One region of the Aminipila sp. genome, then DNA from elsewhere that is predicted to be linked to it. Evidence: riboswitches for the same ligand, from Rfam matches in the RefSeq annotation. Region 1 holds a riboswitch; each other region holds the start of a gene.
The links. A riboswitch is a leader RNA that binds a small molecule or an ion and turns the genes downstream of it on or off. The one in region 1 is predicted to bind cobalamin.

Region 1 (7,985 bases):
TTTAGCATTGATTGCAGCATCAAAGGTAATGGAAAGCGGGCAACCATACAATATATACGATTTCTCAAAGGTAACGAAAACGGAAGCCTACGCTAATGGTACAGGGGGCAAAGAAGTAAGCCCAACAGAACCAGTGTCAGAAAAAGAAATAAAAGTAACATTGACATTGAAGGCTGATTCAGGGACTTGGATTCCCCAAACAACGGTTAATCTTAAATCAGATGCAACAGTATATCATGCATTTACAAAGGTTTTAGATGAAAAAGGATTTACCTATATTGGAGCAAAACGCGGCTATGTATCATCTATTACAAATCCATCAGGAACGACTTTAGCAGAATTTACAAATGGTCGGAATTCAGGATGGCTTTACACGGTTAATGGATCAGCTCCCACTATAGGACTTAAAGAATGTAAATTAAATGATGGAGATAAACTTGTCTGGTATTATACTAACGATTGGACAAAAGATCCTGAAGCAGTAAAAGCTGCTGGAGGTAAGTCAGCTATAGCTGAATTTGTGGAAAAAGAAAAGGCCACAGGAAAAACTGAAGTACAAGCAGCCACCGATAAAGATGGAAAAGCATCAGCAGAAGTAAAGGCAAAGGATATTAGTGATGTCATAGAGGCTGTTGTAAAAGCCTCAGAAAAATCAGGTGCTACAGCTAAAAAAGAAGTGAAGATAGTGGTAAAGGCAGATGATAAGGCAAAAGAGGTAGAAACAAAACTGCCTAAAGACTCTATGGTGGAACTAAATAAGAAGGTTGATATTCTAACTGTGCAGACACCTCTTGCGGATATTGTTTTTGATAAACAGAATTTGGAGCTTATGTCTAAGAACATCAATGGGGATGTAAAGCTGTCCGTAAGAAAAGTAGATATTGCTAAAGAAGGAAATATTTCAGAAGAAAGTAAGAGTAAGATTAAAGAGAAAGTAGGCGACAGACCAATTTTTGACTTTAATTTAACTGTGGGAGATAAGAAAATCTCTAATTTTGCAGATAATGTACAAGTTTCAATACCGTATACAGCATCAGAGAGTGAAAACGTAAATGGCATTGTTGTTTATTATATAAACGACAACGGAAATCTAGAAACAATTAAAGACTGCCAATATGATTCCAAGACAAAAACGCTGACTTTTTCAACCAATCATTTTTCTAATTATGCTGTAGGTTATAAAAACATTTCTTTTGATGATATATCAAAGCATTGGGCAAAGGATCAGATTGTATACTTAGCAGCAAGAGATGTGGTGAAAGGCGTAAATAATACAGGATTTGCACCAAATGATAAGGTTACGAGAGCTGAATTTGTGCAAATACTTGCCAACCTATCAGGGGCTGATTTAAGTAAATATGGAGATTCTAAATTTAAAGATGTTAAAAAAGATGTTTGGTTTGCAAACTCAGCAGCTTGGGCGGCTGAGTTGGGGTTAGTAACTGGAAATTCAAACAATGATGGTACGGTATCATTTAATCCCAATGAAAGTATTACAAGACAGGATATGGCTGTAATTCTTTCAAGATATATGACTAAGATTGAACAAAAGAAACTCAGCGAAGTAAACAAAGAAGTGAAATTTGCTGACAAAAACAAAATAGGGGGATATGCCGAATCAGCAGTAACAGAATTGCAGAAAGCAGGAGTCATTAATGGGAAAACTATAGACAGTTTTGCTCCAAAAGAAAATGCAACAAGAGCAGAGTGTTCAAAAATGATTTCTGTCTTAATGCAGAATTATTTATAATGGTACAATTAGGTTTCAAATCGAGTTAGGCAATTCTGCACATTGTCGAAATTTGTAGAAATAAGTCATTAAAACGCCTTTGAAATCTAGAAAAAAGTATTATATTATAGATATAGGAAATAATTTAATAGTTATTCATGTCTGTTAACGGAAGTTGGCAGTTAAAAGGGAAGCCGGTTAAAGTCCGGCACGGACCCGCCGCTGTAAGTGAGGAGTTCTTTTCAAAATTTGTGAAAACAAATGACCACTGAATATGTTTTATTTGGGAAGGTTGAGAAGAATATAGATACACAAGTCAGAAGACCTGCATGGATAAGAAAACGTGTCAAGGGCAAAATGGCAAGCGTTTAATGCAGTGTGGCAAACACTGCGAAATAAAAACAGTAGAAACGGACTGTGGTAGAGATACCACAGTCTTTTTATTTTGATTTTAAACTTCAAAGAGGTTTGAAATAAATACTTATTATTTTTTCTGAGGACAATAAGGTAATCAGAAAGGCGTGATTCAAAGGAGGACAAAATGAAAAAACTATTAAACAAAAGAATCTTTGCCGTAGCGTTGGCATTGGTAATGGTTTTTGCTATGGCAAGTGTGTCATTTGCTAGCAACAACGATTTGAATTTAACAACAGATTCAAGCTTGTATACCGTGAAGGTAGCCCCAGGATCAACAGTTACACTATATGCTTGTCCTGCAAATAATTCATACTCACCAACAAGTTTTGATGATGAGAATACGGCTAAAGCTGTAAATTGGGAATCAAGTAATACTAGTATTGCGACAGTTAATTCAGTAGGTGCTGAGTCACATACTATATCTGGTGTAAGCAATGTGCTGTGCAGTAATGCTGTAATCAGTGTTCCTTCTACGGCAACAATTGGGTCATGCAGTGTAGAAGCTAGCAGAACAAATATGATTGGAAATAAGGCTTCTGTAAACTTTACAGTTATTGTAGATTCTACAGCAACTGCCAATGCATCAGATGTTACTGTTATGATTCAGGATATGAATTATCCAGGTGGAATGGTTGATGTAAATCATTCATCACAGAACTTTGCTACTCCGCTTGACGCATTAGCTGCTGTAAAGGCAACTGGAGAAATTAATTATTCACTATGGGGAAGCAATTATGTTGCATCCATTACAGTGGGAACAGAAACAACAACAGCAACAGGTAATTATGGCTGGAACTATAGGGTTTATAGATTCGATGGTGCACAGGACTATTTGAGACTAGATGAATCTGCATTTATGAGCAGTGACGCAGTTAAATTGCAGGACGGAGATATAGTAGTTTGGAAATATACCACTTATGATGATGCACAAAACTATTTTACTAAGAATTTAAATGATTTAGTTTAAATCTCATATTTCTAAAAATTGTTTGCATGAAGAAGACATTGTTACTTTTAAAGTAACAATGTCTTAATGTTTTTGAAGAAAAGGAAAAAGTGATATGTGTGATGTCAATGTTCGAAGCAAGTTCCTAAAAAAAATAATAGCAGTTTTATTATCATGCCTTATTGTATTTAGTTTAGTACCAGCACCGGAGTCGTTTGCCGGTGACAATGGTATAAATATTACGATTAAAACCGCTGGAATTGAGGTTGAAGTAACAGATAGTAAAGGAAATGCTGTTTCATTTGATAGTACGAATACAGATGAAGCAGGTTATCTATCTAATTCTTATAGCCTTTCAGCAGGAGAATATACATACTCAACCCAGCAGGGTGGAGGAACCTTTGAAGTTGGAAGTGATAATCAGGAAATTATACTGAGGCAAGTACTTCTTCCTATTGAAACAGAACAACAATTTGATGTAACAATTAGTGATGAAAAAGGTAACGCGTATAGTAGAGGGAAAATTTATGCGGATGGATCAAAACCAACAGTTAAAAGAGTGCCATTTTTGTTACCCGCATATGGAAGCCAAGTTAAATATAATTATAAATTTATTCCAGAGGATAAAGAAACATATTGGGGAAGTTCCGGAAATTTATATGTATATCCTGATAAAAGTCCAGAAATGTTTGGTGGATTAAATTTGTCAGATACACAGTTAGATGGATTTATTATAAGAGAAAAAGCAAAGATAAAAATTGAAGTGCCAACGGGAGCTGAATTGCATTTATATCATAGAACAAGACTGTACAGACCATTGGAAGAAGTAACAGTAAGTTTTGAAAATACAACAGATAGCTATGATATATATAGCTGTGATGCACCCTTAACTTATCTTCATTATGAGGTCAGCCAATCCGGAAAAATTACAAAAGGTGAGTATTTTAATGTTAAAGATTATCTCGAAAATCCTTTAAAAGTAACGGAATTGCAAGACGACAATAAGATACAGATTAAGACAGAATCACAAAAATATTATGCTGCCAATATCGCTCTTAATGGACCAAACAGCAAATATTTAACGATGAAAGTTGGAGATCACTTTGATATCTTTGCCTCCAGATCATGGCAGGCAGTCAATTCTATTACAGGTAATTATTATATAGATCCCAAGTTTCATTTTAAAGTGAAGCAGGGAGACTCCGTAGAGGTGTCTGATGATGGCATTATTCGTGGGATAAAAAAAGGAGTCAGCGTTATAGAAATTTCTTATGATGCAGTGGACTGGCAGGGGCTTGTTTATGATCCTATCTGGCAGGAAAACATGGGTATTTTTATTGTGAATGTTGATCCGGATCAATCTGAACATATTGAGTCAGGTATTATGTTAAACGAATTTGATACTATTTATTACTTGGAAAGTCAAAACGGGCAGGAAAAGGAAGACCATGCAACATATACATTTAAACCTAGTGCAGCTTCCCATATTTCTGTTCGTGTTCAAAGACCTCTCTCTGAAAATTGGGATAGTGGATGGACTGAATACAAACCAGATGAAAACGGTTCATATATGGTTGATTTGTACAAGGGGAGAAATATAGTAGAAATTTCAGCGGGAAATTCTGTTGAGTATTACGTTATTAAAGCAAGTGGGATAGGTGTAAACATCCAAAATGCAGATAATCCACTAAAGCCTGTGGTAGTCGGGAGCCCTATATCCATTAAGTTCACTGGTTTGGAATCTCCTTTCCCAAAATTAGGAGCGGTTTATAATCCGGGATATCCAAATGAAGATTGGGTTCAATATAATTGGGATGGAAATCAGGTGGAAAGTGAACATGTACAATATACACTGCGAACAGACAACGAGATTCGCCTGACAACCGATGAAGAAGGAAAAATAAATTTATCTAATGGTAAAATCCACACATCGGTGATTGGAGACAAGATTACAGGTCATCAAAGTCTGACTAATAGAGCAAGCAAAGTATCGGTCTATATGGGGCAAGACTCAGATGAAAGCTTTAACGGATATTTATGTACATTGCCGGATATTTCTTTCGATGTGCTGGATAATGATCAACTGGAAGAACAGAAAAAACAGGAATATGCTGAACTGGAGATTACAGATAAGGGCAAGAAGCAATTTGCACATCAAATAGGACATAATATCATAATTAATCAGGCAATGGCAGCAACCACAACAATGATGGATTTGTCTTTTATATGCAATGCAAAAAATGCTTCTGGTGTTGACATAAAGGCTACATATTGGACTGAAAAAAATCCGACAAAATCTTCAATAGAGATAAACAATGGTGAAATAATAAATATAAAGAAATTATTTACGCTAGATGATATTGGATATGCAGAGATAGTATCTACACCTAAGAATCCAAATGATGGCTATACACAGACATATGAAATCCGTGGAATGTGTATTTCTAACATTATGAAAAGTATTCTAAATGATTACTATGGAAGGAAGGCTTACTTAGCTGATTTACAGATAGCTCCGGTAGATAATGCATTGGATTATAAAAACACAGATGGAAAATTATTTCCTGGCTCAGATAAAGATGACATTGGGCTTGGGTATAACTTTTTATGTACAAAGAGAGAGTATGTTTGTACTGTACCATATTCTACTGAAAAAATAAAATTAAATGTAATACAGGATAAAGAACTTATGTCAATTAAGGATTGGGGTAAAAAGCCGTATAAACACTTAAACAGTAATAGTCAAGTTGACATATTGATGGATGAGAAGTCAATAGATTCAAGCGGACCTATTCAATTAACAGGGCCAGAGACTTTAATTACTGTAAAAAGTACCAGAACTAGAACTGCTGGTACAAGTGAGGTAAAAAATGGAGAGATAACTTGGAAAAATGAAGAAACGGATACGCAGGTATATACTGTTAAAGTTCTGAGAGCAGAGCCGCCTAAATTTTTGAATATTTCAATTCCTGATAATATGCAGATAAAAGTAAAAGATGGAGATAAATTTCTCAAGCCAAACAGCAAAGGGCTTTATGAAATAGAAAAGGGGAAAACATACAATATTATCGCCATGATGGATGGATATTTGTCCAAAACAATTCCTTTTGAGGCACAATCAGATGATAATCAAACTTTGGAAATTAAAAGTTCAGAATTAGAAAAAGCACCGGAACAGACTGGCACGATTATGGTTCAATCTATGGGATATAACAGCATATTGAGAGCGGATACAACAATATCTATTGATAAACCTGAAGATCTTGCCTTAAAAAAATATGTTGAGTATAATTATGGCGGATACACAGCATTACATGCTATTATAGATGCTTTTAATACAGGTATTAGTAAAGTGAAGTTCTCATGTTATAAAGGAATTCTGAAGCCAGAAATTACAATAAATGATGAAGGACAGGGGAGCAATGCTGGATGGGTATGTGAAGTAAATGGAAAAACCTGTGACCCTGCAACTACTTTGGTAAATGCTGGAGACAAAGTAGAATTTTATTATAACCCAGATTATGAAGGTATGATGCATGCATGGTTTAAAGATAAGACCATCATGGTTAAGCAGGGGGAAAGTACACAGGTAACCATTTTAAGTACACAGGCAAAAAATGACGGAACGAAGCATTTAGGAGTTCAGGATGCTACAATCCAAGTCAATGGAAAAACCATTGACGGAGCAGTAACTGACAAAGATGGTAGTATCACCATTCCATCCAATTCTATTGCAGATCCAGGCGAATACACCATTACAGCACAGAAAACAGTTAATGGAAAAAATATTCTAACGTATTGTGTGGCCTTGATAACTGTTAAGAAGGTAGATACCGTTCCAGAAGAAGGAAAAGTAGCTGTTAAATTCAGATTAATTGGTGATGCTAAACATGATGGAATAGATGAACATGGAAAATATGTGACATGGATAGCAACAAAGAAAATGACTTTTACAGGAAAATCTGTATCAGTATACGATGTCTTCACGAAAGCATTGGATGAAGCAGGTCTAGAATACCAAGGCGCAGAAAAAAATTATGTAAGAAAAATTCAAGCGCCGAAGGCTTATGGAGGGTATTGGCTGGGAGAGTTTAACAACGGTAAAAACTCAGGCTGGATGTATACTGTAAATGGCAGTCATCCAGAATTAGGCTTAAAGGATTGCTATGTGGCCAATGGAGATGTAATTGTTTGGCATTATGTAGATGATTATAAGCTAGAAACGTCTTTCGAGGGCAGTAAACCTACTTATCCAAATCGTTGGCTTGAAGCAGAAGATAAAAATCCACCTACAGATGGAACAATTATTGACATGAGTAAAGGAAATAAAGAAAAAACTGAAGAGATAAAAGAACACTCTGCTGTGGTGACCGTAAATATTACTGCCAAATCAGATTCTGAAGGCAAGGCGGCAGCTTCTGTTTCTTCAAAGGAAATGACAGAAGCCTTGAAGAAGGCATTGGAGGCAGTGAAAAATTCAAGCAAAGAGTTAATACCAGAAGTATCCATTGCGGTGAAAGCAGATGACAAAGCGAATGCAGTGGTTACCACATTACCGACATCCTCTGCAAAAGATATAGTAAAGGAAAAAGGGATATTGAGCCTTACTACGCCTACAGGGGATATCCGGTTTAATCAGGAAGCTCTTTCTGCTTTGGCTGCAGAGGCAAGTGGCAGCGATATCAAGCTGACCATTGAGAAAGTAGATGCTTCTTCAAATCCTGTCACTACAACTATAACTGAACTTGCAGGACGTCCTGTATTTAATCTTTCTGCCGTTTCAAACGGTAAAGAAATTACTGATTTTAAGAGCGGCAAGGTGACTTTCTATCTGCCATACACTTTAGGGGCAAATGAAAAGAAAGAAAATCTGAGAATGGTTCATATTAGTGA
Region 2 (7,985 bases), on a different contig from region 1:
TTTGTCCAGTTCCTTCTGCTCCCATGGGGCAATCTGGAAAGTAAGTTTTTTACTGGCGCTGATACTTTTGTCACTGACTTTAGTCATACTTACTGTTACGTTGACCGTTGCTGGGCTTTGGCCTGGCAGCGGGCGGTATACATTGATTCTAGGATATCCTGAATCAGCATATTTTGAATCGGAAATGGTAGCAGTAAAATCATAATTTCGCCGTGTACTGCTCTCAGAGTTAGGATCTGTAATCTTTGAATCAAACTCCAGTCCCGATTCGGCATCAAACCAGTCTCTAGAATGCTTTAGTATCATCACATCACTACTGACCGGACCTATGATTTTTTTGCCTGTAGAAACCAGAGTCAGGCACCCTTCAGTATAATGTTTATCCAGCATTGCCTGCATTTTTCCCTGTTCAGATAGAGATTTACCATCCCCCTTCACTTTCAGTATAATGGTTTTTGTGCCAGTGATGCCTAGTGCTTTTGTACTCTCAGCAGAAACCGTAAGAACAACTTCCCTATCCTCTGCCTGATGCTTGACTGTTGCCACAATCGGATTGTCACTACCAAGCTCTCCTTTGGCAATTTGTACTACACCGGTATCACTGCTGCTCCACGTGAGATTTGCAAGCAAATTGTTTTTTGTATCACGTTTACGCACGGGTAAGCTTAATGAATCCGTAACAGCTTGTTGATCTGAATTATTCTGCTTTATACTTTCCCAATCAATTGTATACAGCACCGCTTTATTCAGCCAATCTTTCACTTGACCTTCATCCCAATCCAGTCGTGCTTTTACTGTAATCTCTTTACTGACATTCCCTTTAGAGAGAGTCAGCTTAATGTCATTAATAAAAACGAAGGCTGTACTGTAACCCAGTGTTGACGGGTCCTGATAAAAATATGTAAGTTCTCCATTTGCCCCTATACTTCCCACATCCGCTCTTGCAGGTGTACCCGGATTTATTAGTTTTACATTAACCCCTGTAATGTTCTTCTTTTCCAAAGTACTATTTATAAAAGTAATAAAATTTGTATCTGTACCATTCTTTGGAATCATGTTATTAGATAAAATCTGAATAGCTTTATCTACAGTTTCTTTATCCTGGCTGTCACTTCCGGCTGCTACTGTAAAAACAAAATCTTTTATTTTCTCTATTCCATTCTTAGATACGGTAGCCGTCAGAGTAACTTTTGTATCTGCATCAGGAGGATTAATAACACCATCATGGGAAATAATTGCTTCATTTCCTGACTTCCATGAAATGGCTGTACCATTGATTCCAGTGGATGGAAGGGTGAGATTAATCTTTACTGGATTTGAAGTATCCATAGTCAAAGCGTCCACTGCTGCTGCCACTGCATCCTCGTCACTCATGGCTGGCTGCTGCCACTGATGAACAGGATATTCTCCTTCAACCGCTATGAACTTAGATTCCTGTGGAGAATTTGCCCCATTAATCAACATAACAAAGTCTGCCGTTTTCATGTCTGCAGCAGTCTTAACTTCATTAGTACCTGAAATTGAAGCTGTACCTCCAAAGCCTTTTTCTGCTGAACCCTCCAACCAGTAGCAATCACTAACTTTAGTAGAGATACCATCTGGATATCCAGCCAGTGCACCCACATTACTGCTTCCTTTAACACTTCCAACATTGTAACTATTATGCAAGCTGGAAGGATAGATTTTAGCTATGTAACCTAAAAGTCCTCCCACATGAGAACCTGAAGCACTAATATTTCCACTATTATAACAGTAACTGACATCAGCAAATTTAGCGTTTCCAATGATACCACCTGCCATCATTTTTCCTGACACAGATCCTACATTGAGAGAGCCTAATATCTTAACCTTGTTATTGGCATTACCCTCTGTGCCGCCTACAAGCCCGCCTACAGTTGTTCCGTCCTTTGCACTCACAGCAGCATAATTGGCACAATTCACAATCTGACTGCCACCATTGGCACATCCAACAACTCCTCCGCTGTATGTAGCTCTGTCAGCATTGGTGGTAATTTTCCCTTTTACTGTGAGATTTTTTACAATACCTCCAGAACCCAGGTTTCCAAAAAAGCCAAGGTATTTTCCTTCATAATTGATATAGATGCCGCTAACAGTGTGACCCTTCCCATCAAAGGCTCCAGTATAGGGCTTTTGACTATCAACGCCTGTACCAATTGGTGTCCAAGGGCGGCTTTCCCCACCCATATTAATATCAGCACCCAGAACGGCACATAGTTTCAGATTTTTATTGGCCTCCTCTGCAAACCATGCCAGCTCATCGGCAGTCTTTATGACATAAGGGTTTTCATTACTCCCGTCACCTGCTGAAGGTTCACTAGTGTTACCAGAGCTGCCCGTTGTGACTTCATCTGCATACACATTTATGTTACCGGCTTCTGGTATACAAAAACCTGTAAAAATTATGGCAATGGTTAATATAATCACTAGCGCTTTTTTTACTTTATTCATTTCAAAAAACATTGCTTCCTCTTCTCCTTCTATTATTCTTATCTATATCATCGCATAATGCGTTATATTTTTTAGATTAGATAAAACCCGTATTCTCCCGAAAAAGTAAAGCACCAGCCACACAACTATATTTTGAGCACAAAAAAACTGTAGTAAAAAAATACTACAGTCCGTTTTTGCTGCAAATAAAAAAACCATGTATCACATCTAAATATGTACATATTAAATCAGTATAGCCGATTTCCCGCGGAATACTACTTTATTCATTTTATGCAGGTCTTCTGGCTCACGTATCATCACTTTTCTAACCTTCCCAAGATTCTCTCAGTGGTATTTTAGAAAAATTCCTCGTTTACAGCGGCGGGACCGCGCAGGTCTCTCACCTGCTTCCCTCTTAGCCATCCTAATTTATAAGTTAAACAAATTAAAACAGAACATAAAATGATTTATTAAATTATTTTCCAATTTATATCTACTTATAGGTTACCATTAAATAGGGTTAGTGTCAACAGCGTAGCGACTGCTTATGACTGCAAATATACAAGTAGTTTCAGTACCCCATTTTTACAAATCCATTTGATATTATCTTTCCTTCTTTGATACATATCGGAATCCTCTATGGCTCATACCATCTGGTTGGTTTATCATACCTTCATCATCCTTCATTAATAAGTTTGATATAGGTGATTTTGAACGGTTATGGCAACTTGCTTTAATACCTTGTGGAAATGTAAAAACATTTAACGGATCATATTTTCTTTTTATTTGTGTTAATTCATTTACATGATTCCCATAGTATTCTTCTAAATAATTTGGAAGCTTTCCATAAGGAAAGTTCACGTATGAGCCTGTAGTGACTGCTTCAAGATATGGAAATTGATTACTGATCCACTTCCTGTTTTTACTTGCATATTTACGTTCTTCCCATATAGACTCCAGCCAAATGATAAAATGTGCCTTGCGATAGAAAAAAGCTGTATCATCTCTTCCGACCTCTGCAACTCTACCCCCAAGTGCATACATTGAAATACCAGCAAATACAGACCCTTGAGGGCGCGCTTTGATTAATCCTACAATTTCTGATATTTCATTACAATTAAAGTATCTTAGAACAAAACGGCTTACGGATTGAAATTTTTCTGAGGAAGGATATACACTACCAATAATGGTAACCGCTTCCAGAAAAGTAACATACTCAATATTGTATTCTGCCCCTTCAAGTGCAAGGAAATCAGCCATCATTCGCTTTGCATCTTTCGGTTCACCATAGAATATCCCTCTTACCAGCATAGCCAAGCCATCACTGACAGAGTTATAGATTCTGGAAATCAACGTAATTCTATTATCGGCAGTTCTAAGCCATTTCTGCCAAATATGAAGAAATTCTTCTTGCTCTTCTGAAGTGACATTTTGATAATCTATTTCGATAAGGGTAACTTTATTAACTCGTGGAGGAAGTTTGAAGGTCATCGATACAATGACACCAAAGTTTCCGCCACCTGCCCCACGGCAAGCCCAAAAAAGATCGGAATTATTTATGCGGTCTGCTTCAATAATTGCCCCTTCATAATTTACCATTTCTATTTTCTCCAAGCTATCACAACCCAGCCCAAGATAGCGGCAGGAAAGTCCCCAGCCTCCACCCAGAGAATATCCGCTTACTCCAACGGATGGGCAGGTGCCACCTGGAAAAGGATATTTCTTTGAGGATACATATCCATATACCTGCTTGTTGGTTACCCCACTCTCAACATATAACTTTTTTTTACATTCATCAATCCTCATATGGTTCATTTCGCTTATATCAATAACTAAAGTACAATCTCCATTTGAATATCCTTCGTAATTATGACCTCCACTACGTATGCGAATCCGTACACAATGTTTCCTCGACCAAATCACTGCATTTGATACATCCCGTTTATTCTTACAATATACTATAATTAAGGGATATTGCTGTATTGCTCTGTTAAAGCCTTGTCTGGCTTCACTATATATAGGCTCAAATGGCGTAACAATGCATCCTGTCAAACCATATAAAAAGTCATTCATAAATATGCCTCCAAATTTTTAAATAATAAAATAAGCACAGTCATTCAGCTTATTCTATTATATGAAGCCACATTGTCCGCTGTTAAATTTCAGCGCCACCTAAATTCTGCATACGGACACAATTATTTTGACCCAGCTCTATCTTTTAATAATTCTTTTTACAGCTTGTACTACTACCAGAGGAACAAATGCTAGTATTCCAATAATTGCCATTTGATTCCCTGTCAAATCTGCCACTTCGAATAATTTATGCAACGGCTCTAGTACCAGTACAGCTGATAACAGGAGTGTACCAGCAAAGAAAGCCATGAAACTAAACTTATTCATAAAGAATGTTTTAAGGCTTAGCGGTGCATCAGTGCGGCAGTTGAAACCATGCACTAAGCGGGCTAAACTTAGAGTTGCAAAAGCCATGGTCATCCCAGTTTCATGTCCAGCTGCTTCGGTGCCAATATGATAGGCTGTCATGGTCACTATGGCTATCACAATACCTTGTAGTAAAACTTCAATTGCAAATCTTCGGTCCATTATAGGTTTTGATACATCACGCGGCTTGTCTTTCATCAATTCACCGTGTGCAGGTTCAACACCAATTGCTATAGCCGGAAGACTATCCGTTAATAAATTTATAAATAATAGATGTACCGGTGCAAATGGTGCCGGTAACCCCGATAAAGAAGCATACAGAACAGCAATAATACCCGCTGTATTACCAGATAGAAGAAATTTCACAGCATTTTTTATATTACCGTAAATACTTCTGCCATTGTTGATTGCCTTTACAATCGTTGCAAACCGGTCATCAGTTAATACCATACTTGCCGCATCCTTGGACACTTCCGTTCCGGTAATTCCCATAGCCACACCTACATCGGCTTTTTTCAAAGCTGGCGCATCATTTACCCCATCCCCGGTCATGGCAACAACATTACCTAATGCCTGCCATGCAGAAACAATTCTTATTTTATGTTCTGGAGAAACACGGGCATATACTGCAACATGAGGTACCAGTGCTTCTAACTCTTCATCACTTAAATCCTCTATATCTGCCCCTTCAATGACCTGATCATCTTTTGAAAGAATACCAATTTGACGAGCAATTGCTGCTGCCGTAATTTTATGGTCACCTGTAATCATGACTGGTTTGATGCCCGCCTGAATACAATCTGCAACAGCCTGTGCCGAGTCTTCACGGGGTGGATCCATCATTGAAATAATACCAAGCAAAATTAAGTTATACTCGTCTTGCATTTCAAGATTTTCACCATTCATTTCTTTCCAAGCAAATGCAAGAACTCTCAATCCTGAATTGGATAATTCAAAATTAACTTTTTCATATGCTTGAATATCTTCCTCCTGAATCGGACGAACTCCTTCCGCCGTTTCAATATGTGTTGCTCTTCGCAAAATAACATCCAAAGCCCCTTTAGTAAAGGCAACTGGTATGTCATCCAATTCGTGATGTGTGGTCATTAACTTGCGGTCACTGTCAAAAGGCAGCTCAGAAATCCTTGGGAATTGACTTCTTACAATCAATTCATCCCTGTCATATTTTTCAGCAAAATCAAGAAGTGCGATTTCTGTGGGATCTCCAATACTCTTATCTTCCGATGTAACTGCATCACTACACAGTAGCCCAGCCAAAATCAGTTTATCTGTCAACGGATCTTCAATATTTGCCTCGCTTGCATTCACCAGTGTGTGATCTAAATAAATTTGTTGTACTGTCATCTTGTTTTGTGTCAATGTTCCTGTTTTATCTGAACAAATAACAGAAATACTACCCAAACTTTCAACAGAATGCAGTTTGCGTATAATCGCATTTTCCGAAGCAAGTTTTCTGGTTCCTAACGCAAGAACAATTGTCACAATAGAACTCAGTGCTTCAGGTATAGCTGCAACAGCCAAAGAAATCGCAAACATCAATGCATCCATTACAGGACTTTGTCTATATAGGCTTAGTGCAAAAACCAGTACTGTGATGGCTAATATCAAAATAGCCAGTTTTTTACCAAAGGCATCTAAACTCTGTTGCAATGGTGTAGCTTTTTCCTTTGCAGAAGCAATAAGCCCTGCGATTTTACCAATTTCAGTATCTTTTCCTACCGAAGTCACCACCGCCAGGCCACGTCCATAAGTAACGTAACTACTGGAAAATACTCGGTTAATCTGGTCTCCCAGCGCTGTCTTCTCACTATCTAAAGGCTGAGTATATTTTTCTACACTCAGTGATTCACCTGTTAGGGCACTTTCATTAGTTTGCAGGCTGAAACTTTCAATAACTCTGCAGTCGGCAGATACATAATCTCCTGCATCCAGAACCAGTAAATCCCCAACTACAACTTCTGCGGATGGAATTTCAATTTTCTCACCATTACGTATAACTTTAGCCTTTGGCGATGAAAGCGTTTTCAAGCTTTTTAGTGACTGCTCTGCCTTAATGTGTTGAACAGTCCCCAACACTGCATTAAGAATTAACACGGCTATGATAACCATAGTACTCTCAAATTTTCCCATGGCAGCAGATATAAGTGCCGCAGCTATAAGGATAATTACTAGAAAATCTTTAAATTGGCTAAAAAACACAATGATTGGTGGAACAGACTTCTCCTCTGGCAACTTATTTTCCCCAAACTGCTCCTTATTTTGGGCTATTTGTTGCCGATTCAATCCGTCTTTCCCTGTTTTAAGATCATTTAGGACTTCTTCAACTGACATCAACTCGTATTTCTTCATGATACATCTCCTTATACTTTTTTCGAATTATAGGCATAAAAAAATCGACTGAACTAACGTCCAATCGAGTCTCACTAAATACGCATGTATCTCGGCCACCGGGAATTATCCGTAATGACGACGACCGAACCATATTGGCAAGTTACTCCCTCGCGATTTTTTTTAATTATAACATTTACCAATCACTTAGTCAACTTTTAATTCTCTTGTCTGGCTTCACTATATAAAATCCCTTTGTCAAAACAAATAATAAAACTTTTAAAATTCCTGCCTTTTAGTATAACAAAATGATATTAACAAATAATAACTATAAATGAATTCAATATTAAGAATAAGTGTGAGTATATTAGAAAGGAAAAAATATTGTTATGACAATGAAAACCGGAAAAGAATATATCGATAGCCTGCGAAAATTAGATTTGAACGTATACATGTTTGGAGAAAAGGTAAAAAATCCTGTGGATCACCCTATTATTAAACCTTCATTAAATGCGGTTGCACTAACTTATGATTTAGCGCTAGATCCTCTTTATGAAGATTTAATGACAACCAAATCTCACCTTACTGGAGAAAAAATTAATCGTTTTAATCATATATTTCAAAGCAAAGAAGACTTAGTTACAAAAGTTAAAAGACAAAGAATGCTGGGACAGAAAACAGGTTCCTGTTTTCAACGCTGTGTAGGACAAGATGCTTTTAATGCCGTTTACAGTACGGCTTATGAAGTT
Region 3 (7,985 bases), on a different contig from region 1:
ACAATAGCTGACGTTGATTTAGATACCATTAAAAATAATGAAAACATAGAAAAAATGGCAAAGACGGATTCCAGCCTTAAAGAACAGGCGGATTTACATGCGAAGATGAAATCAGGAAAAGGTGGTTTTGATACATATAAAATTAATGGAGATAAAAGAATTCTTGCTTATGAGCCAGTAGAAAGCAGGGAAGGATGGACCATAGGCATTTCAGCTCCACTAAAAGACTTTATGTCAGCAACGATGCGATCCCTAATAGCTACTGGCATTTTATTGGTGGTGTCTATGGTAATAGCCGCAATTATTGCTATTAAGGTAGCAAATAAGATTTCAAATCCAATTAAAATTTGCGTAGATCGATTAAAACAATTGGCTGAGGGAGACCTTAAAACAGAGGTACCTGAGATAACAACTAAGGATGAAACAGGTATACTGGCAGAAGCAACGGGAAAAATCGTTAAGGATTTAAATGATATAATTGTAGATTTAGCCAGACAGCTTACAGGAATTGCAAATGGTGATTTGACTATGAAAGCAATGATAACATACCCTGGGGATTTTGCAGAACTACAGCAGTCATTAGAAAAGGTGTCAGATGATTTAAATGAGACTTTAGAACAGATTAATCAGGCGGCAGAACAAGTTTCTGTAGGTGCAGATCAAATGTCATCTGGAGCACAGGCTCTTTCACAGGGAACTATGGAGCAAGCAAGCAGCATTGAGGAGTTGTCAGCAACTATAATGGAGATTTCTGATAAGGTAACTACTAATGCAGACATTTCAAAAGTTGCAAATCAGCTTTCAAATGAAACAAGCGAGGAAGTTCAAAATGGTAATCAGCACATGCTGAAGATGACCCAGGCTATGACTGAAATATCAGAAACCTCTGGGGAAATCGGTAAAATTATAAATACCATAGAAGATATTGCTTTCCAAACAAATATATTGGCACTAAATGCAGCCGTAGAAGCTGCTCGTGCCGGACAAGCTGGAAAAGGATTTGCTGTTGTTGCAGATGAAGTACGTAATTTAGCACAAAAGTCGGCAGAGGCAGCTAAGAATACAACAACTTTAATTGAAAGTGCTGTTTCCGCAGTTAAATATGGTACGGGAATTGCGGATGCTACAGCTAAATCACTAGAAGTAATTGTGGAAAAGTCTAGTGGCGTAACAGAGCAATTACAGAAAATAACTGCGGCATCTGTTGAACAGGCTGATGCAATAAGCCAGGTAACCCAGGGTGTTGATCAAATCTCATTTGTAGTTCAAACTAATTCTGCAACAGCGGAGGAAAGTGCGGCAACCAGTGAAGAATTAAATGCACAGGCACAGATGTTGAAGAGTCTGGTAGATAAATTTAATTTAAGATAGGATTGCACTTGTATTTATAAATCGAATACAGTGTTAATCAATATTAAAAGGAGGAAATCGTTTCCTCCTTTTATTGTATACCTTTATTTGATACATCTAAAATACACGATAGATTTCATAATATAAATCTCCATTTTTGTGTATAATTTATCAAGTATTTTGGGTACTTCATCTTTAGTATAAAATGGTGGTGTAAACCATCCTTTGGGCATTAGGACTTTAGTTACTATAAAATCTGTTGTTTTACGTTCTCCGCTAATGTAAAAACAACCACAAAATATACCGTCTTTTTTAAGAACTCTTGCAGTTTCTTTAAATGCAGTTTCCTTGTTAGGAAATGCATGAAATCCATTCATGGAAAGAACCAAATCAAAACTACCTGTTTCAAAAGGCAGATTGGACACATCCCCTTGTACACATTTAATATTGTTGATTTTCAAGTCTTTGAAACGTTTTTCTGCCTGCGAGAGCATATCGGTAGAATAGTCTAATGCAGTAATATCAGCGTTTTTAATCGTTTTATATTTACTTGAAGTAAATACTGCTGTTCCTACTGGTACATCAAGCATTTTACCATTGAAGTCATTTGGAATAAAAGAAAGCAGTGTTGGTACGTAATCCTCATCTTTCATACCCCAAGCCAATTTATTATAGGCTTTTGACCAGAAACTATTTGCAGTCAAAACATCGTCATAAATATGTTTAGATTCTTTATATGCATCTTTAATTTTATTCTCTATATCCTTCATAGAAATCACCCCCATCCATACATCTATATTGTACATTAAATTGTAGTAAAATTTTAGACTAATTGTATATTTTTTTATTTTAAGAAAAATGTTGAAATATGAGAATTAAAGTGATATGATAGTTGAAAATAACATAAATATTTCCAATTTGTATATATTTATGAAGTTTCGACATTATAATACAAAATTCGACAAAAGCAATAAAGTAAAAATTAAATAAAAATCTATGTCTGCCGGCGGAAGCCGACAGCTAAGAGGGAAGCCGGTGAAAGTCCGGCACGGACCCGCCGCTGTAAACGAGGAGTTCTTGACCATTCATTTGCAAGATGAAAAACGACCACTGGAAGCAAATAAAACTTTTGGGAAGGAGGACAAGAATGTAGATACGTAAGTCAGAAGACCTGCATGGATGAGATTCAAAACCGGTTACGAGGTAAATGACCAGGGGATAGTATTTTTAAAAACATTTTTTAGAATACATTAAAGAAAAACAGTGAAAACGGACTGTGGCATATTTCGCCACGGTCTTTTTTTGTGTTTAATTAGAAAGCAAATTTTGTTTATATAAAGCAAAGGGGGTGATTGTCATAAAAAAAAGAAGTACGGCAATTTTGCTGTATGGATATTTATCTTATCATCTTAAATTAAAGGAGGACCAAAAGAAATGATGAAATTAAAGTTAAGAAAACCATTAGCGGTGCTTATGATTATAGCTATGGTCATGAGCATGGGGCTGACTGCCTATGCTGCAGACTGGCCAACCTATCAGGGAAATGATATTCACAACGGGATTATCAATGCAGCACCAACCAACGGAAGTCCAAATGTCACACGTATTGATCTGCCGAAAAATGGATCCGGTTGGGATGGTGTGGATTCAGCAGCTGTTATGGAAACCAGAAATGGAAATACCTTTGCTTATATACTTTATGACGGATATAAAGTTGCAAATGATAAGGGGGGCGGCAGACTAGCTAAAATTGACTGTACGGCATCTACTCCACAGGTAGTATGGGAAAAGCAGATTACCCAAAGTTCAGGATTCCAACTATCTTCTCCTTACCTGGATACTGAAAACCGATGCATCTATGTGGGGGCATCCGGATTTAATCAGAAAGCAAATAACGATGAGCTGACATTGACTGGAGGAGCAATCACAGATTGGTCTGTATCTTCTGCAGGAACAAATTTGGAAAATGGTAAGGTTGTTGTTTCAGGTAACCAAACTGTTACTTTGACTCAGACAAATACTAATTTAACTAGTGGTGAGACTCATCGTTCTGCCACTGGAGTAAAAATCAACGGAAGCAATGTAAATATGATTATTACTGCTAAGCTTAACGGTACTATAGTAGGAAGTAAGACATTAAACGCTTCTAGCCTAATCGATGGACATTACTATCTGAATGATAATTTCCAATCTACGGCAGAATCCGCTGTAAATACTGGGATAAATAATACGCTGGAATTTACCTATGAAATTTCAGGAAATGACAGCAATACAGTGGAGATTGAATATTGCCAGTTGTATGAACAGAACAGTTCTATTACAAAAGTAACAAATATTGACGGAGAACCTACTACAGAATGGTCTTTAGCCGTGCCAAACAATGCACAGATCAATACTCCTATAGTAAAGAATGGGGCTTATCTGTATTTTGGAACATGGTCAGGAAATGCAGGAACATATTATCAGTATGACATGGATAATGAAGAGTTAAAAGAATTTAATCCAGGTAACGGTGGTTTTTATTGGGCTGGTGCTGTTGTAGATGGATCGTATGTTTACTTTGGTGGAGATAAAGGCTATCTATATGCTCGTCCAGTAGGTAATAATTTTGATAATAATTCAGAAGGAAGCGTTATTAATTTATCCACTATAGGTGGAGTAGAATCAGGGAATGTGCGCAGCACCATTTCTTTGGTAGACGGACATCTTTACTTTACCAGCCAGGGTGGTTATTTATGGAGCTTTACTCCTGGAGCAGGAACACCAACCTTAGACTGGAAAGCTCAGCTAGCAGGAACTTCTACTTCTACCCCAACGGTAGTAGGAGATAATATCTATGTAGGATACTACAGTGGATTTAGTGCTGGAGGTGTTCAGAAGGTAGCCAAAACAGGAAACCATGAAGTTTCTACCGTAGCAACACCAGGACCAGTACAAAGTTCTGTATTGGTATATACAAACGGTGGAGTAGATTACCTGTATTTTAATACAAATTCTGGGACTGGAGCAGGCTATTGTTTCAATGGAAGCAATGGAACAAAAGTATGGCAGACACCGGGAGATACCTATGCATTGCAGGGTATGGCTTCCAGCGGAGGTGTGCTGACTTTTGGAAATGATTATGATCATTTCTATGTTGTACAATAAGGATTGATAGATAGGATAATCTGAGCAACTGTACAAAATCAGAGAAGGATGTGCCCCCCCGCCTAAGGTGACGGACACATCCTTATTTTAAGTAGAGGATGGTAAAAACAATGAAGCATAGAAAGAGAAACTTTCTTTTGAGTTTAGTGCTGTGTATGGCTTTGCTTTTGGGACAAGTGATGCCGGCAGTATGGAGCTATGCAGAAAGCGATATCACAGTGCAGGCAGGTGAGACGGAAAAAATTCAATTAAATGAAGAAAAAGAGACGAATCCTTCTATAGAGATTAATGAAAGTAAAAGTGAAAAAGAAGGTATAAATGAAGGTACAAACTCCGAAACAGACACTAAGGATGGGAGTATTACCAAAAATAATGAGAGCAAAGTTGACAGTGAGAAAAAAGAAGAATCTACTGCTGAGGAGGGTTTAAAAGAAAATACAGACACAACAAGTAGCAGTATTGATACAACAGTAACAACAGGGAGTGCTGTTGGGGAAGATAAAAATACAACAGACAGCAGTATAAATACTGAGACTGAACCAACCGAATCAAAGGATACCTTGAATGAACTGCTTGAGGATAAAGTTGTTGAGCCAATTATGGAAGTTCTTGAGGAGGTATTAGGCGGACCGGTCAATATAAAGAATTATGATGCAAACTCAAAATCAAAAGAATATTTTATTGAAGATACAGAGGGATTAAAAAAATTGGGGGAATTGGTCAACAGTGGAACTAGCTTTGAAGGAAAAAGCATAAGCGTGACCAAAGAAATTAATTTGCAAAATGAAGAATGGATACCTATAGGCACGGCGGCAAACCCTTTTGGCGGAGTGTTTGATGGGGGCGACAAGAAAATAACTAACTTAAAAATCGAAACTTCAAGCTTGGAATATATCGGGCTTTTTGGATATATCAAAAAGGCAACTATTCAAAATGTAAAGACTGAAAAAGGTAGTATAGAGGGAAATACATCAGAAAAAAACTTATATGCAGGAGGCCTTGCAGGCTGTGCAGAAGAGAGCAAATTTTCAAATTGCAGTAATGCAGTAAGTATCATGACTTTAAATTCAATTACAGATGCTCAAAAAAATGAAACTCATACTGGAGGTCTTGTAGGTTATGTAGAAAAGAGTAATTTTACGGATTGCAGTAATGACGGTAACATTACCTCTGCCTCAGAGGCAAAGAAAAATTTAATTCATAAGGGAGGAACAGGGGGGATTGCTGGTTCTGCTGAAGAAGGAAGCTTTTTAAATTGCAAAAATGCCGGAAAGATTGATGGAGGATGGTCAAATGAAAACTTTCAAAATTACCCTTCAGGAGGAATTTTAGGTCAAGCTAAGGATGTTACTCTTACAGGTTGTCAAAATAATGGAAAGGTAAAAATTAAAGGCTGGTGGGTTGGCGGTATTTTAGGCAGAGGGCAAACTTTGCAAGGGAAAAATGTTTCCATTACCAACTGTCAGAACAATGGAGAAATAGAAATAAACGGTCAATATGTTGGTGGAGTGATTGGTATAGCAGAAGCTTCTGAAGATAAAATTATTTTCATTACAGATTGTCAGAATAATGGGGAAATAGAAGTAACAAACGGTCAATATATAGGTGGAGTAATTGGTCAAGGGCAAGCTGTACAAATTAAATCTTGCCGAAACCTTAAGGAGATAAATGGAAAAACAAAAATAGGTGGCTTTGGTGGTGAGTTACAAAATAGCAGTATAAAGGATTGCAGTAACGAAGGAAATATTTCTGCTTCAAATTTTAGGGCGGGAGGAATTGTTGCCTATGCTCAACAAACAGAAATATTGCAGTGCAAAAACATAGGAATGATAGAGGCAGTTAAATATGCAGGAGGAGTAGTAGGAGAGTTAAGCAATTGTCCAAACATCAGTAATAATTATAATATAGGAAGCATTAGTGCAAGTAAACAGTATGCAGGAGGAATTGCAGGAAAATCCGCTAGTAGTATTGTTACATCATGCTATAATTGGGGGAAAATAGATTCAATGAATTCAAAAGGTGGGATTGTTACAGATAATAACACCACTGTTATACATTGCTATTTTTTAGATACTTGTATTGCAAATCCCGTGGATACAAAATATGCTATAGGCAAAGATGAGATTTCTTTTTCTAACGGAGAGGTGGCTTATCTTTTAAATACACAGGCAGACGGAAGTCATTCCGATATCTGGGGTCAAGCCAAGGAATATCCTGTTTTTGCGGATAATGAACATCCTGTGGTATGCAAAGCTGTCTTAAAGATTAATAAAGCAGAAGAGCAGACTACTGGTGGATCTATCATGCTGGAAAACAGTACAGAATCGGAGCAATATCTGGTAAAGAAAGACCTTACTGTCAAAGTAAAACCAGATGAAGGCTACATTTTAAAACTACTTAGCCTAAATGACGGTAATGGAAATAAAATAAATAAATCCAGGGAAGATCAAGGTGACGGAAGTATAATATTCACTTTTAAAAATCCCGGTAAGGATATAAGTGCAGAAGCTACTTTTGAGAAAAAAGGTGAGAATGCTCCAGATGAACTGAATGTTGTCTGGAGTTTAAATGGAGGGACTGTTACTAAGGGAACAATGCCTGAACGTATAAAATATGGTGCTGTTTTAAAAGAACCTTCAGTTGAAAAAAAAGGATATACGCTTATGGGATGGTATGTTGGTGAAAATCCCCAGCCAGAGAAAGAACAGTCTTATGATTTTGATAGTGTAGTGACTGGAAATCTTACCTTAACCGCCATATGGTGTGAAGATGCTTTATATGTAACTTTTGATCCTAACTATGATGGAGCTGAATCTGAAGAACCTACACGTTTTGCCTTTGGCGGGAAATTCCAGTTGAAAGAAATAAGCAGACCAACTCCTGAAGGAATGGAATATAAGATGCTGGGCTGGTATACCGAAAAACAAGACAAAGAAACAGGCAAAGTCAAGGGAACAAAATGGGAGAAAGATCAGGAAATTACTCAGCGTGGAAGAATAACTCTTTATGCTGCATGGGAGCTGGTGGATTCATTTAATAACGGCACAGAAGAAAACCCTTTTATTATTAATGATGCAGAAACCTTAAAGCTTCTGGCAGAACGAGTGAACAGTGGAAATGTTTCAGGATATAAGGGCAAATATTTTAAATTAGGAAAGGATATCGATTTAAAAGAAATTCCATCATGGACACCCATAGGGACACAGGAACATCCGTTTCAGGGCAATTTTAATGGTGATTATCACACCATTACCAACTTGAAAATCCATGAACCTGAAAAGGATAATCAGGGATTATTTGGATATGTGTCATATACAACAAGAGAACCTTCTGTAAGGAATTTGTATCTTGAAGATGTAACTGTGATTGGGAAGTGTAATGTAGGAGGAATCATAGGAGGCATATTTGGGTGCGGCAGTAGTGAATTTAAAAGTTTAGGGGTAAAAAGCGGCAAAATATCCGGAACTGCAAAAGTAGGTGGCATAATT
Region 4 (7,985 bases), on a different contig from region 1:
CTATCAGCTAAGTTTAACAAAGGAAATTTTAAATGGAGAGCATAATTGTAAAATTTCCAAATTACCAATAAATGTGTATGTGTTTGATTTCCATAATATTAATTTTAATAATTTAGAGGAAGTAAAACTAGATAAAATTCTAGAAAAAGATGATGGTGACATAGATTTACAAATTATTAAAATTAGAACCATTTTATCAAAAATGGATTCCAATATATTTAATTCAAATTTAAACGAGGACGTAAAAAAGAAAATTATTAAAGAGAAAATGGAAAGTTGTTCAAATAAAGTAGTTGTAATTTTTGAAGATTTCGGAATTGGAATTTCAGAAGAAGTACTTAATAAAAGGATATTAATACCCGGTACGCATACCGATTGTCAAGAGATAGACAAGGCTACTGAAGGTATAGTTCAAATCCTTAAACCAACAGGAAGTTTTGGGATTGGTATTCATTCAGCTTTTATGGTTTCTGAAAAAGTGATTTTTGTTACAAAATCTATGCTAGAGAATAAGGGAATAAATGAGATTGTTGTTCACTCAAGTAGTCATAAAGGCTGGGTAGAATATAATGAGCTACAAAATGATTTTGGTTTACTTCCAACTGGGACAAAAACTTTTATTTTCGTTGATCCTGAAAAGATTGATAAAAATCCTAAATATATAGATTATGAATGCAATGAGTCAAATTATTATGGAAGAATAATAAACAGCTATCTAAATGGGACTTACAATGGTAAATTGTTTAAACTGAATATCAAATTGTATTAAAAGGATATGTACATTGGAAAGGATTAACCTAATGCAAAACTATGATTACTATTTTGGTAGAGTAAATGAGAAACCAAAAACATCAAATTTGAATGGTGTACCAAAAGATATATTATTATGGGGTGGGAAAGAAGTAGGAGTTTCAATAGAGTTACTTGATAAATATATAGTTAATGTCTATTTTAAAAGACAAAAACAATATTGTATGGAGATAGAAGTATTTGATTACATCAACGGCCATAATCTCGATATGCTATTATCTGAAGAAATTGATAGGGAAAAAGCAATGTTTTGTTCGTACCAAGGCATAGTTATTCATTCAGAAGAATTAAGGAACTTACTTATGCAGAATATTTTGCGAGGAACCGCAGTTTGTATTGACTTTTCTTTTGATAACACCTCAGAATATTTGAAAATTAATCGTGATGAGGTTACTGAAAGAGCTAAAAGAGAGTTCCCTGAAATATTAAAAAGAATGATTTCTGCGGCATTTGAAGGATTATACTTGATAATATTAAAATCGATGGAAAAAAATAATAGTGTTGCAAAATATAATGAATTAAGGGAGAAATTAGATCCCGAAATAAAAATAATATGGAGTAAATTTAGTGAGTATTTAAAGGAAGGACTAATTGATGACGAAACCAAAGACCTTTTATATAGAAAATTAAATATTATATTTGAAGAAAAGGATTTTAAAGAACTTGCGTTAGAAATTTTTGTAAAGGCAATTGGATTTCTGATTTTAAAGAAGCAAGAATCATATTTAATGGAAGAGCAGGGAAGCGAAAAAATTCAAAATTTAATTATAGATATTTTTAGTCTTAATCAATCTGATAAAGTTGAAGAGAATAAAGGAAGAGAGTTGCTTAAGGCATTTTCATCATTTGGATATGAGGCAGGAGGAGCAATTTGGGAAAGCCATAAAATTTATTCTGATTTAAAGAATCTAACAATTGGTGCAAATAGATATCATCAAATATTTGCTGACATTCCCGTAGAACAAATCTATCTATACCATCTGTTCTACGGGCATAATGATATTTTAAATGATAAAAAATATAGAACGATTATGTCAGCTATAGGGAATTACTACATTAAATCTACGGACTATAGTTATTCGGATATTGCAAAATTTAATGAAACTTTCGAGTTTGGACATTTATATCATGATGATGAAGTGGAAAATATTATTTATGCTTTTGAGTATTTTGATAATGATAACATTTACCTGAATTTGAATTATATATGGGGGTTGGAGGACCAGCATAAAGTTATATCATTATGTCCCATTACAAATCTGGACATTATTAGATCTACTGAAAGAGAAAATTCGAAACTACTAATTAATATGAAATGTACAAATCAGAAAAACATTACTATACAATGTAAAGATGAATTGATATTTGACTATTTTCTACATGACATAGTCAAATACGAACACGATGGACTGAGTTCAAATAGTATGGATTTCTTTACTATGTACAAGTTTGATTATTTTTGTATGCCTGCAATAAAAGAGTTTGAAGAGCTAAGTGTGCCTATGATTGATATGGGGAATGAGCTATTTTATTCCCAATCCAAATTCAAGTACATAAAGCAAGATTTATATCTACTGCTGCCTATTGATAAAAAAACCATAGATGATTTGACAATATATTTTTCTAATCTTGATCAAGATAATGAAAAAGCAGTTAAAGAGTGCTTGATGAAAAACCAAAATAAGTATATTGAAAAATTATGGAAGGATTGTGAATTTAATATTAATAGAGGAGATGGTAATAAACAATTAATAGATTTTGATGAAGATGTTCAAAAATATTTGGATAAAATAATTAGATTAAAACAAGATAGTGGCAGAGAATTAATAAGTGATGAAATAAAAGTAGAAATGGAGAGGAAAACTAAGATTTTAATATTCAAGATTTTAAAGCAAGTGTACAATATTATCTCATTTTAGAACAGACAATTAGCAATTAAACAATATTTGTAATTATTGCAAAGCATATAAATAAAACGATTAGTAAAATGTTTATGATGGAAATAAATAAACGGGCTTATGAGATTGCAGTGTAAGAAGGAAAGGCGATAAGGGTCCAGCAACATATCGACTATTACATCAATAAACGTGGCTTATTTGGTAGCTTATTTTATGGATTCTATTGACAAATAAGCTACGGTTTTGATAGTATTAAAATGCATCAAAAGGAAACGAAAAGCGGCGGAAACGTTGAAAAGTGAGCAAAAGTGCGCTGGTATGCTATTAAGTGAAAAGTACAAGCAATTGGCTCATAACCCGGAGGCCTCAGGTTCAAGTCCTGACTCCGCAACCATGATAACATCCCTGAATTCTAACGGATTCAGGGTTTTTTAGTTTTTGGAATTGGGAGCTAAAATTTTGGTTTGACAACAAGTGTACAACAACTGGAGCATAATTGATTTTTAATATATATTTTGACTTAATTATAGAAAATTTTTATTAAAGCTGATAAAATTATCTTATTGTACTACGGTTTTATTTATTATTTGTGGCTCTACAGCGGTCTTAGTGGCTTTGTCCCTGACCTTTTGCCTGTGTAGTCCAAATCTTTCACTTTGGGGGAATATATCGCATGATTAAAAGGTCTTTGCTTATAGCAGTCTTAGCAATTTTAGTAATCCTTCTGTTTGCACGGGACGTCCAATCAACTCCCCAAACTTTAAATGCTACAGAACAGTATTATCGCACTTTTGAAGATGAGAATGGTTTCTGTATCAAAGACAGCATTCTCTATGCTTACGTAGGGAATGAAACTGAAATTACGATTCCTGAAGGTGTTACTGAAATATATGAATCTGCGCTATCATGGGATTTTGACCATGGTGTCAATTTAAAAAAAGTGATTGTACCAGGTACTGTTGAGAAAATAGACCAGGGAGCATTTGCTTTTACTGTGGCTGATACCATTATCATAAAAGAAGGGGTGAAGGAAATTGGAGAGTGGGCTTTTGGGGACAGTTATATAGATGAAATTTGGTTTCCGGATTCTTTAGAGCTAATCGGGGAGCAAATTATGGAAACGGAAGAAGGATTATGGGATACAAAGATTCACGTATCCAAAGATTCAAAGATTGCCTTGTATTTTGAAAAGTCTATGCCCTATGGAAGTGCAGAGTTGATTTATAACCAGTAAATAACCAGTTTCTCGTCCAACTGTAAATGGGCAAATTGCGTTTTCGACTACATAGTTTATAGTATATACACTTTTTACCTATAGACAGTTTATATTGACAGTTAATGGGGAAAATGATAGCATAAAGATTACAATTAAATAGTAAATTTATGTTCTGTCCTGGATAAAAGTTGGTTATTTTTATTATATGGCAGACTAAGAGGGAAGCAGGTAAAAGTCCTGCGCGGTCCCCGCCGCTGTATATGAAGAGTTCCATCAGATTGTATTTGTGAGGCTTTAATCCTCATAAATGACAAACCACTGAGCTATTAGCTTGGGAAGGTTGAAGGGAATGATGACCCATGAGCCAGAAGACCTGCATAAATTTCTAAAGTTTTCGACGGGTCATTCAGAAGACTTGAACAGGATGGTGTATCCACAGTGTTCACAAAAATTAATAATTGCAGAAAAACGGCTGTAACAGTAATGTTACAGTTTTTGTGTGTTAACGAGCAGGATTGTTTGGAGCTTTATAACGAAAATTTATCATAATGGAGGCGAGTGGAATTGAAAAAAAATACAAAATTTACGGCGGCATATAGTAGTGGCAAAGACAGCACGTTAGCTATATATAAAGCAATTGACATGGGGTTTGAACCTCAAAGTTTAATTATGACATATAATGAGGACAAGGATAGAACGTGGTTTCATGGCATTGGCCAAAATATGATAGACAGGCTTTCGGATTCATTACAAATTCCCATAAGGTTAATAATAACGTCAGGGAAAGATTATGAAATGAACTTTGAAAGAGTGTTAAAAGAGGAAAGAGCTAAAGGTGCAGAAATCTGTGTATTTGGAGATATAGATATAGAAGATCATCTAGCATGGAACACAGATCGATGTAAAAATGCAGATTTGAAGCCACTGCTTCCTCTTTGGAAGAAATCAAGAGAACAGGTGGTTTATGACTTTATAGACAGTGGATTTATAACGTACATCACCGTTGTAGATACAGAAAAAATGGATGCAAAATACATAGGAAAACAGTTGACTAGAGAACTGGTTTTAAAGCTAAAGTCTGAGGGTGTGGATGCATGCGGTGAGAACGGAGAATACCATACGTTTGTATGTGATGGACCACTTTTTAGGAAACCTGTTGAATTTAATCCAGGTGTTCCGATTTTTGACGGCAGATATGTAAGAATAGATATTTTATAGATTGCTTATAGCAAAACCCAAAACCCAAAACCAATAAGTCTTTAGCAAGTATGGAGGTAACAATGAAAACTGAAATAGCAATTTATGGAAAGGGTGGTATAGGGAAATCTACTCTCAGTGCAAATATATCAGCGGCACTTGCTGACTCAGGCAAGAGAGTATTACAAATTGGGTGTGATCCAAAGCATGATTCAACCAGACTTTTGCTAAATGGGAGAAGGATAACAACCATTTTAGACTATATCAAAATAACAGGAGCGTTAGATTATAAAAGAGAAGACATATTGTTTGAGGGATATGGTTCTATAGGATGCGTGGAAGCAGGAGGACCTGAGCCGGGAGTTGGATGTGCAGGAAGAGGAATTATTACATCATTTGAACTTTTGGAGCAGTTTCAGGTAAAGAAGGACTATGAAATAGTTCTGTACGATGTTTTGGGTGATGTCGTATGCGGGGGGTTTGCTGTCCCCATTAGAAGAGAGTATGCAGACACTATATTTTTAGTGACCTCAGGGGAATATATGGCTATGTATGCAGCCAATAATATCCTAAGGGGCATAAAGAATTATGACAGTGGAAAGCCCAGAGTTGCGGGACTGTTATACAACTCCCGTAATATTGAAGATGAAGACAGAAAAGTTCATGCCTTTGCAGCAGCAGTTGGCCTGCCAATTTGTGCTAAAATTCCAAGAAGCAATGTCTTTGCAGAGGCGGAAAGAGAAAATATTACGGTTGCAGAACTTATTTCTCGTAAAATGGTTGTAAATGAAGGGGCGGATATTAATCATGAAGAAAAGAAGATTGATGAAATCTTTAAGTCTTTAAGCAGAAATATAATAGAGGGTGTTCCAATGTATAAAGCAAACCCGCTTACAGATGATGAACTGGAATCCGTTATTTACCAGACTGTAAAAGGGGACGACAGAAACCAGTTCAGTAAATGTAATTCAGAGGAAATGGAAGAACCCCTAAAACAACAGCGTATAAGAGGGCAAAAAGAAAAACATTCTGCCGTAGATGAGGCTACATCATTAAACCGGTATTTGTCAAAGAATGTTATAAGAAATGAGCCTCTGCATGGCTGTGCATTTAATGGGGCTATGACTATGAGCATCCATATCCAGGACGCCGTAATATTGGCACATGCTCCTAAGAACTGTGCCTATTTGTCCTATCAAAGTATTAGTTCCTCAGGCCGACGTAGACTTTTTGAACGGGGATCATTGATGCCTGTTTCCATATCACCTAATTTTCAATGCACAGAAATGAACGAGACCGATATGATTTTTGGGGGTATGGAAAAACTTATTGAAAAGATCAAAGATATAAAAAAAGAAAAACCTAAGGCTATCATAATTATCAGCTCATGCCCAGCGGGGATTATAGGGGATGACATTGATCAAGTAAAAGATTTAGCAGATAAAGATACGCCAATACTTACGGTAAAATCTGATGGAAATTTGTCAGGAGATTATTTACAAGGCATGCTCTTATGCTATACTGAACTGGCAACTCAGATCATAGATAGAAACATTAAACCGGAGAAAAAAATAGTAAACATTGTATTTGAAAAGGTTGTTGCAAAAAATACAGAAAGTAATTTTCAAGTTATTGAAGAATATTTAAAGCAAATGAATGTAAAAGTAAACTGTAGGTTTCTTTGTAATACAACATTTGACAAACTGAAAAATTTCTGTAGGGCTGAATTGAATCTACTTGCATATAAAGACTATACTGGTATGATTCTGGAAAAATTCTTTAAAGAAACATATGGCTGTAAATTTTTTGACAAGCAATTTCCTGTGGGATTTGCTGAAACTGCAGAGTGGCTTAAAGAAATAAGTACAGTAATGGGAGAATGGGACATAGCGGCGAAAATAGTTGAAGAAAATACAATCGTTTATAAGGAAAGAATGAAAACTATTAAAGATACGTTAAAAGGCAAAAGACTTATGATTATTACATATAATCATAGTCTTGACTGGATACTGACGGCGGCCATTGATGCAGGAATTATAATTGTAAAAGTATGTATACTCAACTTTTCACAGGATGAGGGATTTAGGACTCAATTGAATCCTAGTTTTGTCATAGAAGAAAATTATGACAAGGAAAACCGGGAGAGCGATATAGAAAAATATGAACCGGATATTTTATTGTCTAATTATGAGTCCGGTAAAGCATATAAAAACTGCATAACCGATACCATACCTATGTGCCCGGATGCAGGTTTCTTTTCAGGGTGCAGCATGGTAGAAAGATGGGCATCTTTAATAAAATTAGATTTACAGGGAGAATGGAAAAAAGATGAACGATTATTTAAAAAATATTACACCAGATAGTTTCTCAGGCATTGTTTTTGGACTAGAAGGAATTTCTAAAGCTATCGTTTTAATCAATGGACCGACAGGGTGCAAGTTCTATCATTCTGCAACTTCAGATAATCAAAATACAAAGCAGTTAGAACTAGATCCCTTAAACTATCCTGAAAAGTGGTATTTCGGGCAACTCAGAGTCCCGTGTACCTATCTGGATAAAAGAGATTACGTGTATGGAAGCAAAGATAAAATTGTAGAAGCCTTAACTTTTTTTAAGAACAATATGGAGTTTGATATAATCTGCATAGTTAATTCACCGGGAGCATCTTTAATTGGTGATGATCTGAAGGGAATAGCAGAAGAACTGTGTGAAAATATTCCCTGCGTATTTATCCAGACACCTGGCTATTCAAAGACAGTATGTGAGGGGTTTGAATATTCATTAATACAATTGTTCACCCAGCTCTTGGAAAGAGGGTGGATAAAGCAAGAAACAGGCAAAGAAAAGCCGGGTAAGAGCCATAA

Region 2: linked by a shared signal. The riboswitch ahead of RTW14_RS09340 (immunoglobulin-like domain-containing protein) and the one ahead of RTW14_RS10870 (hypothetical protein) in region 1 are both predicted to bind cobalamin.
Region 3: linked by a shared signal. The riboswitch ahead of RTW14_RS07305 (hypothetical protein) and the one ahead of RTW14_RS10870 (hypothetical protein) in region 1 are both predicted to bind cobalamin.
Region 4: linked by a shared signal. The riboswitch ahead of RTW14_RS15190 (diphthine--ammonia ligase) and the one ahead of RTW14_RS10870 (hypothetical protein) in region 1 are both predicted to bind cobalamin.

What each region holds. Positions count from the first base shown of each region.
Region 1 covers NZ_DAMBYD010000007.1:44,194-52,178, reverse strand. Annotated here, with positions in the region: gene RTW14_RS10875 (immunoglobulin-like domain-containing protein) at 1-1,750, shown strand, start outside; cobalamin riboswitch at 1,871-2,076, shown strand; gene RTW14_RS10870 (hypothetical protein) at 2,271-3,113, shown strand; gene RTW14_RS10865 (S-layer homology domain-containing protein) at 3,208-7,985, shown strand, end outside.
Region 2 covers NZ_DAMBYD010000006.1:33,783-41,767, forward strand. Annotated here, with positions in the region: gene RTW14_RS09340 (immunoglobulin-like domain-containing protein) at 1-2,481, opposite strand, end outside; cobalamin riboswitch at 2,724-2,924, opposite strand; gene RTW14_RS09345 (FAD-binding oxidoreductase) at 3,052-4,521, opposite strand; gene RTW14_RS09350 (cation-translocating P-type ATPase) at 4,660-7,257, opposite strand; gene RTW14_RS09355 (4-hydroxyphenylacetate 3-hydroxylase family protein) at 7,626-7,985, shown strand, end outside.
Region 3 covers NZ_DAMBYD010000004.1:268,571-276,555, forward strand. Annotated here, with positions in the region: gene RTW14_RS07295 (methyl-accepting chemotaxis protein) at 1-1,371, shown strand, start outside; gene RTW14_RS07300 (class I SAM-dependent methyltransferase) at 1,455-2,120, opposite strand; cobalamin riboswitch at 2,330-2,543, shown strand; gene RTW14_RS07305 (hypothetical protein) at 2,785-4,497, shown strand; gene RTW14_RS07310 (InlB B-repeat-containing protein) at 4,608-7,985, shown strand, end outside.
Region 4 covers NZ_DAMBYD010000011.1:100,306-108,290, reverse strand. Annotated here, with positions in the region: gene RTW14_RS15205 (HD domain-containing protein) at 1-769, shown strand, start outside; gene RTW14_RS15200 (hypothetical protein) at 801-2,729, shown strand; gene RTW14_RS15195 (leucine-rich repeat domain-containing protein) at 3,382-3,942, shown strand; cobalamin riboswitch at 4,106-4,319, shown strand; gene RTW14_RS15190 (diphthine--ammonia ligase) at 4,489-5,142, shown strand; gene RTW14_RS15185 (nitrogenase component 1) at 5,205-7,484, shown strand; gene RTW14_RS15180 (nitrogenase component 1) at 7,450-7,985, shown strand, end outside.